One region of the Sphingobium sp. SG1 genome, then DNA from elsewhere that is predicted to be linked to it. Evidence: riboswitches for the same ligand, from Rfam matches in the RefSeq annotation. Region 1 holds a riboswitch; each other region holds the start of a gene.
The links. A riboswitch is a leader RNA that binds a small molecule or an ion and turns the genes downstream of it on or off. The one in region 1 is predicted to bind cobalamin.
Positions count from the first base shown of each region.

Region 1 (4,386 bases):
TTGGCGCTGTTACGCGGCCGGCGCGGCAGCCAATTGCCTTCGTTCGCGGTCCCTTCCGAACGATCCTCCGCCACGGTCCAGCTATAATTGCCGTCGATGATCAGCCCCTTGACCGGCTCGATCGCCACCTGCGCCTCTATGCCATGCGCCTTGGCGCGCGCGACATTGAGATAATAGCCATAGCGGCGGGTGGTGGTGCCGGGCGTGAAGCAGAGCGGATCGGTCGAGCTGGAGGAACAGCTATTATAGATGATCTGGTCGGTCGTGGTCCGATCAAACCAGGTCGCACCCAGTCGCAGTTTCTCGCCAAAGAAACGCTGCTCCGCGCCCGCTTCCCAGCCATGGGCGCGTTCGGGATCGAGCGCCTGATTCCCATATTCGGAAAAGAGCTGATAGAGGGTCGGCGCCTTGAACCCCTCGCCATAGCTGGCGCGCAGCACCGTCCCGGTCGGCAGCGCCCAGACGCCACCAGCGGAAAAAAGGGTCCGACCGCCATAGCGGTTATGATCGTCATAGCGCAGCCCGCCGGTCAGGGTCAGGCCCGTAATCGGCTGGGCATTGAGCTGGCCATAGACGCTGGTGATCTCCGCCTTGCCGCGGGCCGGATCGGGAATCGGCACCGAAAGCGACGCCGAAGGTGACACGCTGCGGAAGCGGCTATTCTCATTCTCCACCCCGAACAGCGCGGTCCAGCCATCGGCGATCGCGAAGCTGCCCTGATATTCCAGCCGCTGGTTGCGCCCCGCCGCGTCGAACGTCTGCTTGCGCGGGTTGCGCGGATCATAATTGTCGCGATCGGTGTCGGTATAGCCATAGCCGAAACGGTTGCGGAACCGGCCGTCGAGCAGTGCGACGTTAAGGCCGGCATAGCCGACAAATTCGCGATTGGTGCCATAGGCGGGGCTGTCCGCGCTGGTCGCGTCGAAATCGACCCGCCCATCGGAATAATAGCCGCGCAGATCGGCGCTGATTCCGTCCGCCAGAGCCACCTCGACCCGGCCGGTGACGCTGCGGTTGGTATAGCCGTCCTTTTCCTTGCCACCAAAAGCCGGGCTGATCGCCGAAATGCCGTCGGTGGTGAAGCTCTGGCCGCCGATCCGCCAGTTGACCGGGCCGGTCTTCCCACCCAATGCCGCGCGGGCACTGACCGTGTCACGCGACCCCGCCTCTATGTCGAAACTGCCCTCCAGCGGCTGTTCGGGCATGGCGGTGACGACATTGACGACGCCACCGATCGCCTGACTGCCCCACAGGGTCGACTGGGGACCGCGCAGCACTTCTATGCGCGAGGCGTCGCCGACCAACAGATTGGCGAAATTATAGCCGCCGCCGGCCGAGGACGGATCGTTGAGCTTGACGCCATCGATCACCACCACGGTCTGGTCGGATTCCGCGCCGCGGATGCGCAGCGACGTCGCCGTGCCATAGCCGCCATTGCGCGAGATGCTGACACCCGGCGTGCGCAGCAGCAATTCGGTGACGCCCAGATCCTGCGCGCGGTCGATCGCTGCCTTGTCGAGCACGGTGACGGAGGCCGACACCTGATCCACCGGCGTGGCGAGGCGGGTCGCCGTGACGAGGATCGAGGATGCCCCGGCATCGGCGGCGGCATCGGGCGGTGGTGCCTGCTGCGCCTCTTCGGCGAAAGCGGTGGTGGAGAGAAGGAAAGAACAGAAAGTCAGATATTTGAACACATAAGCCCCCGGACGAGGGACCGCATCCCAGGGACGATATCGGTGCCCGGCCGGGCGCGACATGGTCCCCGCAATTTGCGGTCCACCTGTCGCCACGCGGGTTCACCCCCGTCCGCTCGGCACACCCTGTCCGCGCGAAGGACGACCACGACGGGCAGGTCTCCTGGCTCGCGGGTCATCGCTGATTCGTGCCGCCTTCTCAGAACCTTGCAGTCCCAATGGCATGTGGCACAAAAGCTCGCCGCTCACAGTTGCAGGGGCAGCCGGGGTCTTGAACCCCATTCCCTTTTCATCCCCGTTGCCAGGGAACCTGTCGCAGTCCGGGCGATAGGCGAGCCCGACTGGAGCGTCAATCTTCCTTGCCTGGCGGAGCGCGCCGGCTAAGGGAGGTGGCCATGCGGATATTTGCGCCCATCGGCCCCGGCAAGGGGATGATCGCCCTGGTGATCGCCCTGATCGGCGGTGCCACATTATGGGCGGCCACCGCTCGCCAGCCTGCCAGTGCAGGCAAGCGTCCGCAACGGATCGTGTCGCTCAACCTGTGCGCCGACCAGTTGCTGGTCGCGCTGGCCGATCGCGACCAGATTGCCGGCCTGACCCATAATGCCGCCGATCGGCAGATGTCGGCGGTGGCTGCCGTAACGAAGGGTCTGCCCATCCTCGACGGATCGGCCGAACAGATTTTGGCGACCAATCCCGATCTGGTGATCGGCATGCCGGCGCGGCGCAATCCGGCGATCGCGATCCTCAAGGCCCAGCATTATCCCGCCGTCGATCTGAAAAGCGCGGACAGCTATGCCGATATCGTCGCGTCGATCCGCACGGTGGCGCAGGCGATCGGCCATGCCGACCGCGGCGAAGCGATGATCGCGCGGATGGACCGGGAACTCGCCGCCCTGCCCCGCGCGCCGAAGCCCAAAGTCGCGGCCTATTATCAGCGGCGCGGCTACATGACCGGCACCGGCACGCTGGTCGACGACCTGATGACGCGGGCCGGCCTGCGCAACCTGGCCGCCGACCTTGGCAAGCCGGCGATCGCGCAGGTCAGCTTGGAGGAGATGGTCGCCGCCCAGCCCGACTATCTGATCGTCGAGAGCGCCACCGACCGGATCACCGACCAGGGCACCGAAATGCTGCATCATCCGGTGCTGCGCGACATAGCGCGCATCAGCCTGCCCCAGGCCTGGACCGTGTGCGGCGGGCCCGCCTATGTGCAGGCAGCCCGTGCTTTGTCACAGGCCGTCGGCGCTCGCTAAGTCCGACCGGGTTTCAGCCCTCTATGAAATTCGCTGCGACTTCGGCCGGCACCCGCATCAGCCGGCCGCTTTCCTTGTCGATCATCGCCCAGGTGGATTTGGCCGACACCTTCACCTTGCCGTCCGGCCCGGTGAACTCGATCAGCCGGTCGAACCGCGCGCCGCGCGGTCCTTCCGGAATCCAGGTGCGGCCCGACACGACATCGCCCTCGGTCACGTTGCCGCGATAATCGACCTCATGCCGGGTCACGACCCAGATATAGGCGTCGACATGGGCCGGATCGGCATCGGTCATCCAATGTTCGACCGACAATTGCTCCATCCACTGCACCCACACCGCATTGTTCACATGGCCCAGCACATCGATATGCTCGGGCCGCGCGGTGAATTGCTTGGTGAAGCTCGACGCCATCAGCCTTCCACTCCCAGCTGCCACAGGATGAACGCAAATTCCTCGGCGGTCTCGTGCAGGCTCTCGAACCGGCCCGACTTGCCGCCATGCCCCGCGCCCATATTGGTCTTGAGCAGCAGGATATTGCTGTCCGTCTTGGTCGCGCGCAGCTTCGCGACCCACTTCGCCGGCTCCCAATAGGTGACGCGCGGATCGTTGAGACCAGCGGTCACCATCAGCGGCGGATAATCCTGGGCGGTGACATGGGTGTAGGGATCATAGGACTGGATGGTGCGGAACGCGGCCTCATCCTCGATCGGATTGCCCCATTCGGGCCATTCGCCCGGCGTCAGCGGCAGCGTTTCGTCCAGCATGGTGTTGAGCACGTCGACGAACGGCACATGCGCCACCACCGCGCCCCACAGGTCGGGGTCGGAGTTGATGACCGCGCCCATCAGCTCGCCGCCGGCCGATCCGCCCGAAATGCTGATCCTGCCCTTGGCCGAATAGCCAAGATCGATCAGCCCCTTCGCGACATCGACGAAATCGGTGAAGGTGTTGGTGCGCTTGTCCAGCTTGCCGTCTAGGTACCATTGCTGGCCCATGTCGTCGCCGCCGCGAATATGGGCGATGGCAAAGGCAAAGCCGCGATCCAGCAGCGACAGGCGGCTGGTCGAAAAGCCCGGCTCCATTGCCAGACCATAGGCGCCATAGCCATAAAGGTGCAGCGGCGCGCTGCCGTCGCGGGGGAAGTCGGCGGGATAGACGATCGACACCGGAATCTGCGTGCCGTCGCGCGCCGGGATCATCAGCCGCTCGGTGGCATAAAGGCTGGCGTCATAGCCCGAGGGAATTTCCTGGACCTTGAGTATCTCCAGCTCACCCGTTGCCAGATGATAATCATAGATGGTGTCGGGCGTGACCATCGATTCATAGCCGATGCGCAGCTTCGTCACCTCATATTCGGGATTGTCGTCGAGACTCGCCGAATAGCTGGCTTCCGGGAACGGAATGCGCTTTGCCGCATGGGTCGCATAATCGCGCA
Region 1 covers NZ_JBVVOJ010000007.1:219,660-224,045, forward strand. Annotated here, with positions in the region: gene AC0KVN_RS16955 (TonB-dependent receptor plug domain-containing protein) at 1-1,694, opposite strand, end outside; cobalamin riboswitch at 1,831-2,023, opposite strand; gene AC0KVN_RS16960 (ABC transporter substrate-binding protein) at 2,090-2,950, shown strand; gene AC0KVN_RS16965 (acyl-CoA thioesterase) at 2,964-3,362, opposite strand; gene AC0KVN_RS16970 (S9 family peptidase) at 3,362-4,386, opposite strand, start outside.

Region 2 (4,386 bases), on a different contig from region 1:
GGGCAGAGCGGTAAGGGCGGCGCGATAGACATCAAGCGACAGGCTGACCTCGCCCGGCCGGTCGATCGACGCCCGATCATTGGTGACGCCGCCGGTCATCAGCCGCATCAGCGCGGCACCATCGCGCGGGGCGTCGCCGATCGCATAGCCGGCCTCACCCAGCCGGCACAGGATCGCGGCAGCGCTGGCCGGCGTGTCGAGGCCGACGCCATTGCCGATCCGCCCGTCGCGATTGGGATAATTGGCCAGCACCAGCGCGACCCGGCGCTCGGCCGGCGCGGCGCGGCGCAGCGCCGCCCAGTTGCGCGCCAGATCGGCGACGAAGGCGACCCGGTCGGGTGCCACGCGCGGCACGACGATGCCGCACTGGGTGCGTTCATCGAACCGCTCGGCCGCCTTGAAGGCGACGGCGCGGGTGAAGAGGCGGCCGTCCACTTCGGGCAGGGCGACATTCATCGCCAGGTCGCGCGGGCCAAGGCCACGGGCCGACCCGCGCCAGCTGCCTTCCTCGACCCCGGCAAAGGCGGTCTGCAGGATCGGGCAATCGGCCTGTTCCAAGATGCCCGGCACGCGCGGCTCGGACGAAGAGGAGGCGGCGAAGCTGGTCGAATTGACGATGATGTCGGGCGCGATGTCGGCCAGCAGCCCGCCTAGCCAGTCGCGCACGAACGGCTCGCGCAGCGCACGGACATGCACGGCGGCGACATTGAAGCCGCGCGCGCCAAGCGCCGCGACCATCGCATCGACCGCGCTCAGCGTGCCGGCGACCACCAAAGCGCGGTAGAAGATCAGCAGCGCCACCGGCCGCCCCTCGACCCAGGTCGCGCGCAATTCGGCCACGCCGGGCCGGTCATGGCCAGGCAGATAGAGGCCGGCGTCGGCAATCGGCAGCGGATGGTCGGGCTCGCCCGCATCCGCGCCGATCAGCCGAGCGGCGCAGCGCAGGAAGGACAGCGCATTGGCTGTGCCGCCCTGGCGCAGATAGTCGCGCAACTGCTCGCGCATCGCCGCCGGCACGGTGGAGACGAGGTCCAGCGCCGGATCACCCTCGCGCCCGTCGGCGATCGCGGCGAAGGCGATGCCGCGCTCGCGCGCGACCTGCGCAATCTCGTCCACGCCATAGGGCCAGTAGCTCTTGCCGCCGAGCAGGATGACGCAGACGAAGCGCGCCTTGGCGATCACCTTCTCGACATAGAGATCGACCGAATAGGGATGCTTGAGCTGCAGCAGATTGGCCAGCCGCACGCTCGGCGCATCATCGGGCAGGCGCGCGGCAGCAGCGGCGAAACAGGCCAGATCGCTGTCCGCCACGGTCAGGATAACGATGTCGCCGGGCGGCTGGTCGAGGTCGATCGCCTCCTCGCCGTCGCTGATCGTTCCCGGCGTGGCGGACAGAAGATGCATCAGCCGAGCACGGCCTGGATGTCGGCCTCGATCGCGGCGCGGTCCAGCCCCTTCTGGCCGATCACCACCAGCTGGGTACGACGCGCTTCTTGCGGTTGCCAGGGGCGGTCGAAGAAATGCTGGATGCGCGGGCCGACCGCCTGCACGACGAGGCGCATCGGCTTGCCCGCGACCGCGACCATGCCCTTGACGCGCAGCACGTCGTGGGTGGCGATCAGCGCGGACAGCGCCTGCACCAGCGTGTCGGGATCGGCAACCGCATCGCCACTGACGACGAAGCTGTCGAAATCATCATGGTCATGATCCTCGCCCTCCGCCTCATGGTGCGAGGGGCGGGCGTCGAGATCATCCTCGGCCGCGGCGACGATGCCCAGCAGCGCGCCGATGTCGACCGCACCATGAGCGGCGCGGACGATCTTCACGCCGGGCCGCGTTTCGGCATCGACCTGCGCCTCGACTGCAGCCAGCGTGTCGGCATCGACCAGGTCGCTCTTGTTCAGCACCACCATGTCGGCGCAGGCAAGCTGATCCTCGAACAATTCCTCCAGCGGGCTGTCATGGTCCAGATTGGGGTCGGCGGCGCGCGCCGCGGCCAGCGCCGCTTCGTCGGTGGCGAAACGGCCGGCGGCGACCGCATCGGCGTCGATCAGCGCGACGACCCCGTCCACCGTGGCGCGGGTGCGGATGTCGGGCCACTGGAACGCCTTGACCAGCGGCTTGGGCAGGGCCAGCCCCGAGGTTTCGATGATGATATGGTCGGGCGGGCTCGGCCGGTCGAGCAGCGCGGTCATGGTCGGCAGAAAATCGTCGGCCACGGTGCAGCAGATGCAGCCATTGGCCAGCTCGACGATATCCTCTTCGGGGCAGGCGGCGTCATTGCAGCCCTTCACCAGTTCGCCGTCGACGCCGACATCGCCAAATTCGTTGATGATGAGGGCGAGGCGGCGCCCCTTCGCATTTTCCAGCAGATGGCGGATCAGCGTGGTCTTGCCCGCGCCCAGGAAGCCGGTGATGACGGTAGTCGGAATCTTGGCAGATGCAGTGTTGGCCATGACAAATACTCGCGCGCCGGAGCAACCGGGGCGGGAGCGAACCGGGCGCGCACGCACGGCCGGCCGGCATCGCGGACGGGCGCTTGTTCGCCCGCAGATGCGTGACCGCGCGGCTCCAGCCGCCAACCTGTCGCTCAGACGGAACACCGTGCCCCGGCCATCCCCTGGACCAAAGCAAGAGCGACCTAAACGCCGGCAGGTCTCCTGGCTTGCGGGTCATAGCGGGAGGAACGGCCTTCCCAGGCCTCGCAGGATTTAGCGTCCGGCCCAGTGGCTGCCCTCCCGGCTGGGGAGGGCGCTGTTCATCACGCTCGCCGCTCACAGTTGCAGGGACAGCTGCGGACTTGGATGCCATGGCATCCGCACCGCCTTCCCATTTTAAGCCCCCGTGGGGGCACCGGCGCGATCATGTCGGGACGATGCGAAGCGCCGTCCCTGGGCCGGTTCCTAGTCGCTTTGGGCAGCGGTGACAATCCAGCCATCGGCGATGCTGAGCGGCCAGGGTGCGATGCGCTGGCCGACGCATGGCCCACCGACGCAGACGCCATCGTCGCGGCGAAACAGGGCCCCGTGCCAGCTGCATCTTATATGGCTGCCATCCGGGGTCAGATAATCGTCCAGTTGCTGCGCCAGCGGCAGGCCGGCATGGGGGCATTGATCGACAAAGCCGCTGACCTGGTCACCATCCCGCACGGCAAAGCCATGGAAGCGGCCGGCGCGCATCTGCAGCACGAAATTGCGTGCCTTGCCGTCGGCGATTTGCTCGATCGGGCAGAGGCGCACGCCCGCCGGCGTCGCGAACAGGCGCGTGTCAGTGTCGCTCATGCGTCCGCGTCGGGCTGGCGATCGGGGTGCGCGGCGGCAAAGGCGGGGAGCGCGCATGCCGCCGCGTCCACGGCGCACAGCCGCGGAAAGGGCGTCAGGTCGACGCCGAAGCGCCGGGCATTGTAGAGTTGGGGCACGATATGGCAGTCGGCGAAGCTGGGCGCGTCGCCGAAGGCATGGGTGCCACCATGGCGCGCGACCAATGTTTCGAGCGCGGCCAGCCCCTCGCCGGTCCAGCGGGCGATCCAGGCGCGGACCTGATCCTCATCGGCGCCGAAATCCTGCCGCAGCGCCTGCAACACGCGCAGATTGCCGAGCGGATGGATATCGCAGGCGATGATGCCGGCCATGGCACGGACGATCGCGGCATCGCCGGGGTCAGCGGGCAGCAAGGCCGGCTGCGCCCAGCGTGCCTCGATCCATTCAAGGATCGCGCCGCTCTGCGTCAGCACGCTGTCGCCATCGACCAGTGCGGGCACCAGCCCCTGCGGCGCCAGCGCCCGATAGTCGGGCGCCCGCTGCGCGCCACTGCGCAGGTCATGGGTGACCTGTGCATAGTCGACGCCCTTCAGGGCCAGCGCGATCCGCACGCGATAGCTCGCGCTCGACCGCCAATAACCATGAAGGGTGAGATCGCTCATCGCGCCGGCACGATCATAGCGCGGCATTCGCCAAAGCCGATCGACACATGGCCGGGGGCCGACGCGGTCGCGCGCAATGTCACTTCGTCGCCATCCTCCAGGAAGCTGCGCGTCTCGCCCGATGGCAGGCTGATCGGCTCGCGGCCGCCACTGCTGATTTCCATCAGGCTACCATAGCCGTCGCGCGTCGGGGCGGAGATGGTGCCGCTGCCCAGCAGATCGCCGGGCATCAGATTGCAGCCATTGGACGCATGATGGGTGACGATCTGGCTGACGGTCCAGTACATGTTGCTCGCCGGCCCCTGGCTCAGCCGCATCGGCGGCTGGCCTGCGTCGCGCATCGCCTGGGTGGAGAGATACACTTCCAACGTCAGCGCCAGCGCGCCATGAGCCTGATCATCGGCATCGCTAAGGTAAGGCAACGGCGCCGGGTCGCCTTCGGGCCGGGGCGGCTGGGCGATGCG
Region 2 covers NZ_JBVVOJ010000009.1:62,138-66,523, reverse strand. Annotated here, with positions in the region: gene cobN (cobaltochelatase subunit CobN) at 1-1,404, opposite strand, end outside; gene cobW (cobalamin biosynthesis protein CobW) at 1,404-2,456, opposite strand; cobalamin riboswitch at 2,634-2,873, opposite strand; gene AC0KVN_RS18430 (Rieske (2Fe-2S) protein) at 2,904-3,281, opposite strand; gene maiA (maleylacetoacetate isomerase) at 3,278-3,922, opposite strand; gene fahA (fumarylacetoacetase) at 3,919-4,386, opposite strand, start outside.
Region 2: linked by a shared signal. The riboswitch ahead of cobW (cobalamin biosynthesis protein CobW) and the one ahead of AC0KVN_RS16955 (TonB-dependent receptor plug domain-containing protein) in region 1 are both predicted to bind cobalamin.

Region 3 (4,386 bases), on a different contig from region 1:
ACCCCAGGTGATCGGCAGGCCGGTCGCATTCCACGCGCCCGACATGCCCATGATGCCGGGGACCACTTCGACCGGGACCAGCCCCGCCAACCGGCTGTGCAGATGCATGAAGGAGCCGTAGAAAAAGGGATCGCCCTCGCACAAGACGACCACATCCTCGCCCGCCTCCGCGATCGCCAGCAGCCGGCCGGTGCAATCGGCATAGAAGGCGGCAAGGCAGTCGTTATAGCGCGGATCGGTGACCGGAATTTCGGTCGTCACCGGATATTCCATCGCCAGTTCGATCGCATCGTCCCGCAGCATGCCCTGCGCGATGCGGCGCGCCTGCCCCGGCCGGCCGGCCTTGCGGAAATAGGCGACATGCCGCCCGCTCCGCACCAGCCGGTCGGCGCGCACGCTCAGCAAGTCCTGCGCGCCGGGGCCGAGGCCCACGCCATAGACGGTGCCGCTCATTCCGCGCGGCTCGCCAGCGCATTGATCGCCGCGACCGTAATCGCGCTGCCGCCCAACCGCCCGTCGACGACGCAGCAGGGCACGGGCTGCGCCGCCCATAAAGCGGCCTTGGATTCCGCCGCGCCGACGAAGCCGACCGGGCAGCCGATGATCGCTGCGGGACGCGGACAGGCCGGATCTTCCAGCATGTCGAGCAGGTGGAACAGCGCCGTGGGCGCATTGCCGATGGCAACCAGTGCCCCGGCAAGATGCGGCCGCCACAATTCCAGCGCGGCGGCGGATCGGGTATTGCCCATCGCCCGCGCCATGTCCGGCACGGCGGTGTCGTGCAGGGTGCAGAGCACGGCATTGTCGGCGGGCAGGCGCGCGCGCGTGACCCCTTCCGACACCATGCGCGCATCGCACAGCACCGGCGCCCCTGCGATCAGGGCCTGCCGCGCCGCCGCTGCAAAGCCCGGCGAAAAGCGGATATGGCCCGCAAGGTCCACCATGCCCGCGGCATGGATCATGCGCACTGCGACCGGTTCCTCCTCGGCAGCAAAGCGCCCGAGGTCGGCTTCGGCGCGGATGGTGGCGAAGGACTGGCGATAGATCGCCGCGCCGTCCCTCTCATAATCATGGGGCATCAACAGGCTCCGAAATGGGCAAGAAGGTCGGTGGCGGTGAGGTCAGGACGGACGGGCGCCGATCCTGCGCGGGCATGGAAGGCCAGGTCGTAGCGCCCGTCCCGCCCCGTCAGCACGACATCGGCCGGCATCGAACTGGCGCAGCCCTTGGCGCAGCCGGAGACATGAAGGCGGCCCGCCACATGGGGCGCCAGCCGGCGGGCGAGATCGCGCGTCTCCACGCTCGCCTGCGGACAGGCAGGTGCGCCGGGGCAGGCCTCCACATGGATCAGCGGGTCGGCCGCGTCGGCGCACAGGCCGGGCAGTTGTCCTTCGGCCAGCAGCATGCGCCACGGGGTCAGCCGCATGGCCGGCGCGTCGAGAAAATGCCGCGCATCGATCCGGCCGAAGGGAAGGCCATAGGCCAAGCCGCCATCCCATGCGCCGGGGACCAGTCGCGGGCGTGGCGACGCCGCCTCTGTCGTGCCCGTTGCCCAATCCGCCAGGGGCGCATCATGCCGGGCCATGCGCCCCGCGCGCGCGCCGTTGCTCTCCACGAACCATCGGGCGAGCGCGAGCAGCGCATCCGCTTCGCCGCCGCTGTCCACCGGCACGCCTTGTGCCCGCCCCTCGGCGCGCAAGATCAGGCCGCCGTCCCGCGCCCGCTCGATGCGAAAATCCCCCGCTTCGCCGGACAGGAGCGGCGCGGCGCCGGCATCGATCACGAAGCCCATCTTGCCCGGCAAGTCCGGCAGTTCGTCCAGGCGATCGAGCAACTGGCTGGCGATGCGATGGCTGTCGTCGCCTTCGCGCCAGTCCGGCGCGACCATCATCATACGCGCGCCCTCGCGCCGGGCATCGCGGTCCACCAGGCCCAGGTCGAGCAGGCGGTCGAGCAAGGGGCGCCAGCTATCGTCGCGCACACCACGGATCTGGAGGTTGGCGCGCCGGGTCATGTCGATCAGGCCGTTGCCATGGGCGATCGCCGCTTCGCCCAGCGCCGCCAGGTCGGCGGCCGAAAGACGACCGAGGCGCGGCTTCACGCGCACGATCAGCCCGTCGCCCGCCGCCATCGGGCGCCAGGCGTCAGGACACCAGCCCCGAACGGCCGGTCCGCGGGCCACCGCATGGTTCGCGGTCGCCCTATCCCTGCCCGCGCCGGTCTGGCTCACAGGCACATCCTCCGCGCGCCGGGACGCAACCAGGCGGGGCTTGCCGGCATCGCCGGTCGGCGCGAGGCGGCAGGCAGGCGCGACAGGCGCCCGACACCACGCGGCCGTGCAGCCCCAGCCACACGCTTCGCCGCCCAGACGGAAGAAAGACCGTGCCATGACCAACCCCTGGGTCAGGACAAGAGCGACCGAAACGCCGGCAGGTCTCCTGGCTCGCGGGTCGTTGCGGGATGCACGCCTTCCCGGACGCTCTGTCCAGTGGCTGCCCTCATGGGCTCGTGCATCGCGCTATCCGCTTACAGTTGCAGGGACAGCCGCGGAATAAGGGGCCAGGCCCCCGCACCGCATTCCCGATTAAGTTCCTTGCGGAACACCGGCGTCAGTTATGCAATGCACCAGCATGAACCGGCGCACCGATGATGCCCTAGTCGAAACATCGGGCTTCGCCAAGATATGGAATATAGACAGACAGGACCGCCCGGACGCATATCCGTGTCGACCTCGATCATCTGCGCCAATATCAAATGCGCCACAGGGTAGAAATAAGCGAAGAGGATGAGGTGACGTACAGTACGCCCCATCCAGCTATCACGGGCGCATCGCGCAGCGACGGTATCCGGTGCACCTATCGGCGTGGGCACGGCAGGATATTGCGCTCAAGCCTGAGCTCGAACATGCATTATCAATCGCATCTTTGTAGTGTCGCTTTGTAGAAAAAGAGCCGTAAAAGCGACTTTCGTTCAAAAAATTACGAACAAACCGTGACTCAGGAAAGTCGTGGCGGAGAGGGAGGGAAGCGTTGAAGCTACCCCGATTTCGCGTGATTCGCGCCTGCCGATGGCAGCATCGTTATCAGGCTGGAGCGCCTGGGTGTAGCCCTGGTTCGAGGGACGCGCCCGGATTCGAACCGTTGCGATGTCTTGCAGCGATCATCCGCGCGACGATCCTGCTGGACCGGCAATGATTTCTAGGGAGGCAAGGGCGTTCTAGGACATGGGCTCACGCGCCCTCGTCCCGTTCCTGCGCGGAACGTCTCGCGTTGATTAAGTCCCCGCGAGATTATCGGCTGAAAGCCGTATGAAATAAGGTTGGTTTTCAGAAGGTGTTGTTCTAATCGGCGCCCCGCGCATTTCGCGCTATGGGGGTAATATTGTTTATTAAGAAATATACTGCTGTAGCGATTGCTGCTGCAATCGCATTTCCTTGCGCTCCGGCTATGGCAAATGATGTCATGATCGAGGCCAATGCTGCTCGCGCTCACGACCGTTGGGGTGGAGAGCTTGGCATTGGCTACACCTTAACCGCCGGACGCTTCGCTCTGCGTCCTATAGTGGGTGCCTTCATCTACAAGGGCGACAATGATCGCTATTATGAGGATACTTTCAGCAATGGTCAGACTCGCTGCCGGGATAGTCAGACGGGGCAGTTCGCGAAAGACAGCGAGTGTGACGATACGGCAGTAAAGGCCTACGGCAAGATCGAAGCCACCTATTCGATCCCCCATTTCGCAGAGATTGGCGGCGGGGTTCGCTTTAGCAGTGATAAGGTCCGTCCTTATGGAACGGTTGGATTGCCGCTCGGCCCCCGCTTCAGCATCAAGGGTAATGCCGGACCCAAATATTACGCGCTAGGCATCAAGGCTGGCTTTTAAGTGTGGAGGCCGCGTTGCTTCGACAGTGGCGCGGCTTCTCGTTGACGCACTATAAATGGAACATGTGGCCGCCCTGGTGTCGATCGGTGGTCGGCCTGGCGATTATGATCGGGGCGATTGCTCAGACGGGGCATGATCGCGGATGATATCGAGGGGCGTCTATTTCATCGCCCGTGATATGGTTCGCAGGCGATGCCATCGCCGTCACCGTCCATATGGGGGCCGTAGCCGGGCTGCCCGATATATAGCGGCGCGGCACCGGCAGCCCTGGCGGCCCGACAGTTCCGGTATGACCAAGATGAACCTGCTGATGCGACGGGGCGAGAGGCCGGAAGGCTCCCTGATCCGCCTGCTGGCTGCTGGGCATCGAGATCGTCCGCGCTGGTGCCTCGGTCATAAGCCAGGGTCTGCTCGGGAATCGGTCCCGCGATGGGCTGGGGATCATCGTTCCTGGTGGCTGCCGGTGTCGATGGCATCACAGAGGTCCGATCCCAGGCATGGAGCG
Region 3 covers NZ_JBVVOJ010000006.1:251,999-256,384, forward strand. Annotated here, with positions in the region: gene cobI (precorrin-2 C(20)-methyltransferase) at 1-453, opposite strand, end outside; gene AC0KVN_RS15655 (precorrin-8X methylmutase) at 450-1,079, opposite strand; gene AC0KVN_RS15660 (cobalamin biosynthesis protein CobG) at 1,079-2,131, opposite strand; cobalamin riboswitch at 2,412-2,623, opposite strand; gene AC0KVN_RS15665 (hypothetical protein) at 3,381-3,881, shown strand; gene AC0KVN_RS15670 (excalibur calcium-binding domain-containing protein) at 4,046-4,357, opposite strand; gene AC0KVN_RS15675 (hypothetical protein) at 4,379-4,386, shown strand, end outside.
Region 3: linked by a shared signal. The riboswitch ahead of AC0KVN_RS15660 (cobalamin biosynthesis protein CobG) and the one ahead of AC0KVN_RS16955 (TonB-dependent receptor plug domain-containing protein) in region 1 are both predicted to bind cobalamin.

Region 4 (4,386 bases), on a different contig from region 1:
GGCTTCCACTTCCGAACCGTCGGAATTGAAGATCAGCATCGACACGTCGGCCTGATCGCCGGCTTGCGGGGAGCCGATGACGATCAACTGGTCGCAGCCGATGCCGGCATGGCGATCGGCAATGGCGCGGGCGCGCGCCTCCGTCATCGCGACCGGCGCCTGGCGCGCGTCGATCACGACGAAATCATTGCCCAGACCATGCATCTTGGAAAAGCGGCTCATCATGGCGCCGCATTTAGTGCGGGACGGGGCAAAAGACCAGCGGTCAGGCGTTCGGGCCGCCGATGATCGCGGCATAGGCGGCCGGATCGACATTGGCGCCGGAGATGACGAGGGCGGTGGCGCCGTCGGTCGCTGGGGCGAGGCCGGCGAGCATGGCGGCGAGCGCGACCGCGCCGCCCGGTTCGACCACCAGCTTGAGCGTGGTGAAGGCGAAGCGCATCGCGTCACGTACCTGATCGTCGCTGACGACCAGGCCGCCGGCGAGCAGGGCGTGGTTGATCGGGAAGGTCAGCGTGCCGGGGCTGGGCGCCAGCAGCGCATCGCAGATGCTGCGTGCGTCGGGCGAGACGCTTTCCCGCACGCCGCTGGCGAGCGAGCGAGCCGTGTCGTCGAAGCCGGCGGGTTCGACCGCATAGACGCTGATGTCGGGGCGGGCGGCCTTGACCGCCGTGGCCGTGCCCGCGACCAGCCCGCCCCCACCGCAGCAGACGAGAATCTGTGCGAGGTCGGCGCCGGCGGCCTGGGCCTGGTCGAGTATTTCGAGGCCGATCGTGCCCTGGCCGGCGATGATGAAGGGATCGTCGAACGAGGGGACCAGCGTTGCGCCGCGTTCGGTGGCCAGGGCGGTGGCGATTGCCTCACGGCTCTGGGTGAAGCGGTCATAGGGGACGACCTCGGCGCCGAGCGCACGGGTGTTGGCGGTCTTGATCGCCGGGGCATCGGCCGGCATCACGATCGTGGCGGGAATGCCGAGCAGGCGCGCGGCAAAGGCGACGCCCTGGGCATGATTGCCCGAGGACCAGGCGACGACGCCCGCCGCCCGCTCCGCATCGTTCAGCCGGGCGAGGCGGTTATAGGCGCCGCGGAACTTGAACGATCCGCTATGCTGGGCGCCCTCGAACTTCACCAGCACGCGCCGGCCGCACAAATCGTTGAGCGCGGCATTCTCGATCAGCGGGGTGCGGACCGCCGCCGGCGCGATCAGCCGCGCGGCATCGGCGACGTCGGCGGCAGTGATAGCAAGCGAATCGGTCATGTCGGCTCCTTGGGTCAGAGGCCCCTGCATAGCCGCCCGCCGGCGCCGCGCAACGATCCGCCGGGGCGATCCGGGCCCGCTTGGCAGGGCTTGTGCTTTGGCTTATGGGGGCCGCGCGCCGGGGTGATCGAAAGCCCCGGACGCGCATGATCGCGCCGGTGCCCGCATGGGCTGAAAACGGGAATGCGGTGCGGGGGGCGCAGCCCTTCCAAATCCGCGGCTGTCCCTGCAACTGTAAGCGGTGAGCGCGATGCGCAGGGTTCCCAAGCTCTTCAAAAGGGGAGGGCCGGAACCGGCCACTGGACCGACAGGTCCGGGAAGGCTGGCGCATCGCTGCCCTGACCCGCGAGCCAGGAGACCTGCCGGCGTCTGGTCGCTCTTGCCCTGGCCCAGGGGATGGCCATGGCGCGGTGTTTCCGTCGAGCGACGCCCATGGCGGCCGGGGCCGCATCGGTGCGTGGGGCGGGGCGCTGGCGTCTTCCCGATCCTCACGCAGCGACCGTTCGCGCGGACGCCCCGGTTCCAAATCGACGGACGCCGGGGGACGATAAAATGAAGATGTTGGGGATTTCGCTGATCGCGCTGCTGGCCGCTACGCCGGCACTGGCCCAGGATCTGGCACAGGATGACGATATCGTCGTCACCGCTTCGGGCATTGCGCAGCCGCGCGACGAGGTTGGCCAGGCGATCACGGTGATCGATGCCGACACGATCAGAACGCGCCAGGCGGTCGATGTCGTCGACCTGCTCGCCACCACGCCGGGCGTCCGTTTCAGCCGCAACGGCTCCACCGGCGGCGTGACCGGCGTGTCGCTGCGCGGGGCGGAGACGACCCAGACGCTGGTGCTGATCGACGGGGTCAAGGTCAACGACCCGAGCGGCATCGGCGACGGCTATGATTTCGGCCATTTGCTGACCGGCAACATCCGCCGGATCGAAGTGCTGCGCGGCTCCAACTCGGTCGTCTATGGCAGCCAGGCGATCGGCGGCGTGGTCAATGTGATGACCGGCGCGCCGAGCGAGGGTTTCGAGGTCAATGCCTCGGCCGATTATGGCTATAGCGACACGCTGAATGCCAAGGCCGATGTGTCCGGCACGCGCGGCGCGGTGTCGGGCGGCGTCGGCGTCGCCTATTTCAACACCGATGGAATTTCCTCGGTCGGCCGGTCGTTCGGCGGCGTGGAGAAGGATGGCTATGAGAATATCGCCACCAACGCCAAGCTGAAGATCGCCTTTTCCGACACGCTCAGCCTCGACCTGCGCGGCTATTATATCCATGCCGATCTCGACTATGACAGCTTCTTCGGCGCGCCGGCCGACAGCAGCGATGTCAGCAAGCTGGACCAATATGTCGGCTATGCCGGGATCAACCTGGCGCTTCTGGACGGCAAGCTGACCAATCGTGCCGCCGTGACCTGGATGCGCAACGACCGCGACTATTATTTCGTGCGCGGCACCGACCCGGATTATGGCTATTCGGGTACCAATCTGCGCTTCGAATATGAGGGCGTCTATGCCCCGGTGGATCAGGCCAGGCTGATCTTCGGCTATGAGCATGAGCGGCCGGACTATGAGTATTTCGGCTTTGGTGACATAGCGAGCGCGAAGGCGAACATCGACAGCGTCTATGCGCTGGCGGTGGTGAAGCCGCTTGCCGGCCTCGCCGTCACCGGGGGCCTGCGCCATGACGATCATAGCCAGTTCGGCGGCGCGACCACCTTTGGCGCCAACGCCAATTACACGCCCAACGCCGGCGCCACCAATATCCGCCTCTCCTATGGCGAGGGGTTCAAGGCGCCGTCGCTCTATCAGCTCTACGACACCTATAGCGGCAACAGCGCGCTGCGGCCGGAACGGTCGAAAAGCTATGATATCGGCTTCGACCAGAGCCTGGACGGGGACAAGGCGGTGCTGTCGCTGACCGCCTTCCGGCGCGATACCCGCAACCAGATCAACTATGATTATGCGACCTACATCTATGGCAATCTGGACCGGACCCGCGCCAAGGGCGTGGAAGCGACGCTGACGCTGAAGCCGGTCGAGGCGGTGACGGTGGCGGCATCCTACAGCTATGTCGATGCGCGCGATCGATCGGGCGGGGCCACCGACGGCAATCGCCTGCCGCGCCGCGCCGCCAATGCGGTCAGTGTGTCGGCCGACTATCTCTGGTCCTTCGGCCTGTCGACCGGCGCGGCACTGACCATGGTCGGCGACAGCTATGACGACACGGCCAACGCGCGCCGGCTCGACGGCTATGCGCTGGCCGGGCTGCGCGCGTCCTTCCCCGTGGGCGATCATCTGGAAGTCTATGGCCGGATCGACAATCTGTTCGATGCGGATTACGCCACCGCCTATGGCTATGGCACCTATGGCCGGTCGGCCTATGGCGGCGTGCGTGTCCGCTTCTAAGGGGCGGCGGCATCCTCTGTTGCTGCCGGGGCTGATCGCCCTGCTGCTGGTCGCGGCGATCGCGTCGGTCGCGCTGGGATCGGTGACGATGGCGCCGGCCCGCATCCTGGCGGTGCTGGCGGGCGGCGGCGACATGGTGGCGCGGGCGATCATCATCGACCTGCGCCTGCCGCGCATGGCGATCGGCCTGCTGGTCGGCGGCATGCTGGGTCTGTCGGGCGCGGCATTGCAGGGCTATCTGCGCAATCCGCTGGCCGAACCCGCCGTGCTGGGCGTGTCCAATGCGGCGGCGCTGGGGGCGGTGATCGCACTCTATTTCGGCCTGTCCGAACTGCATCCGATGGCGTTGCCGCTGCTGGCGATCGTCACTGCGCTGGCGGCGATCGGCGCGCTGTTCCTGCTTGCCGGGCCGTCGGAAAGTCCGCTGACGCTGATCCTGGCCGGGATCGCGGTCGCGACGCTGGCGGGGGCGGGGATCAGCCTGGCGCTCAACCTGTCGCCCAATCCCTTTGCCGCGATGGAGATCATGAGCTGGCTGATGGGGAGCCTGGAAAATCGCAGCATCGACCATCTGCTGCTGGCGCTGCCCTGTATCGCGGTCGGCGCGGCCCTGCTGCTCTATGACGGGCGCGCGCTCGATGCGCTGACCCTGGGTGAGGATGGCGCGCGGGCGCTGGGCGTCGACCTGTCGCGGGCGCGGCTGCGGCTGATGGCGGGCG
Region 4 covers NZ_JBVVOJ010000006.1:58,387-62,772, reverse strand. Annotated here, with positions in the region: gene dapF (diaminopimelate epimerase) at 1-225, opposite strand, end outside; gene AC0KVN_RS14680 (threonine ammonia-lyase) at 266-1,258, opposite strand; cobalamin riboswitch at 1,398-1,639, shown strand; gene AC0KVN_RS14675 (TonB-dependent receptor plug domain-containing protein) at 1,811-3,667, shown strand; gene AC0KVN_RS14670 (FecCD family ABC transporter permease) at 3,654-4,386, shown strand, end outside.
Region 4: linked by a shared signal. The riboswitch ahead of AC0KVN_RS14675 (TonB-dependent receptor plug domain-containing protein) and the one ahead of AC0KVN_RS16955 (TonB-dependent receptor plug domain-containing protein) in region 1 are both predicted to bind cobalamin.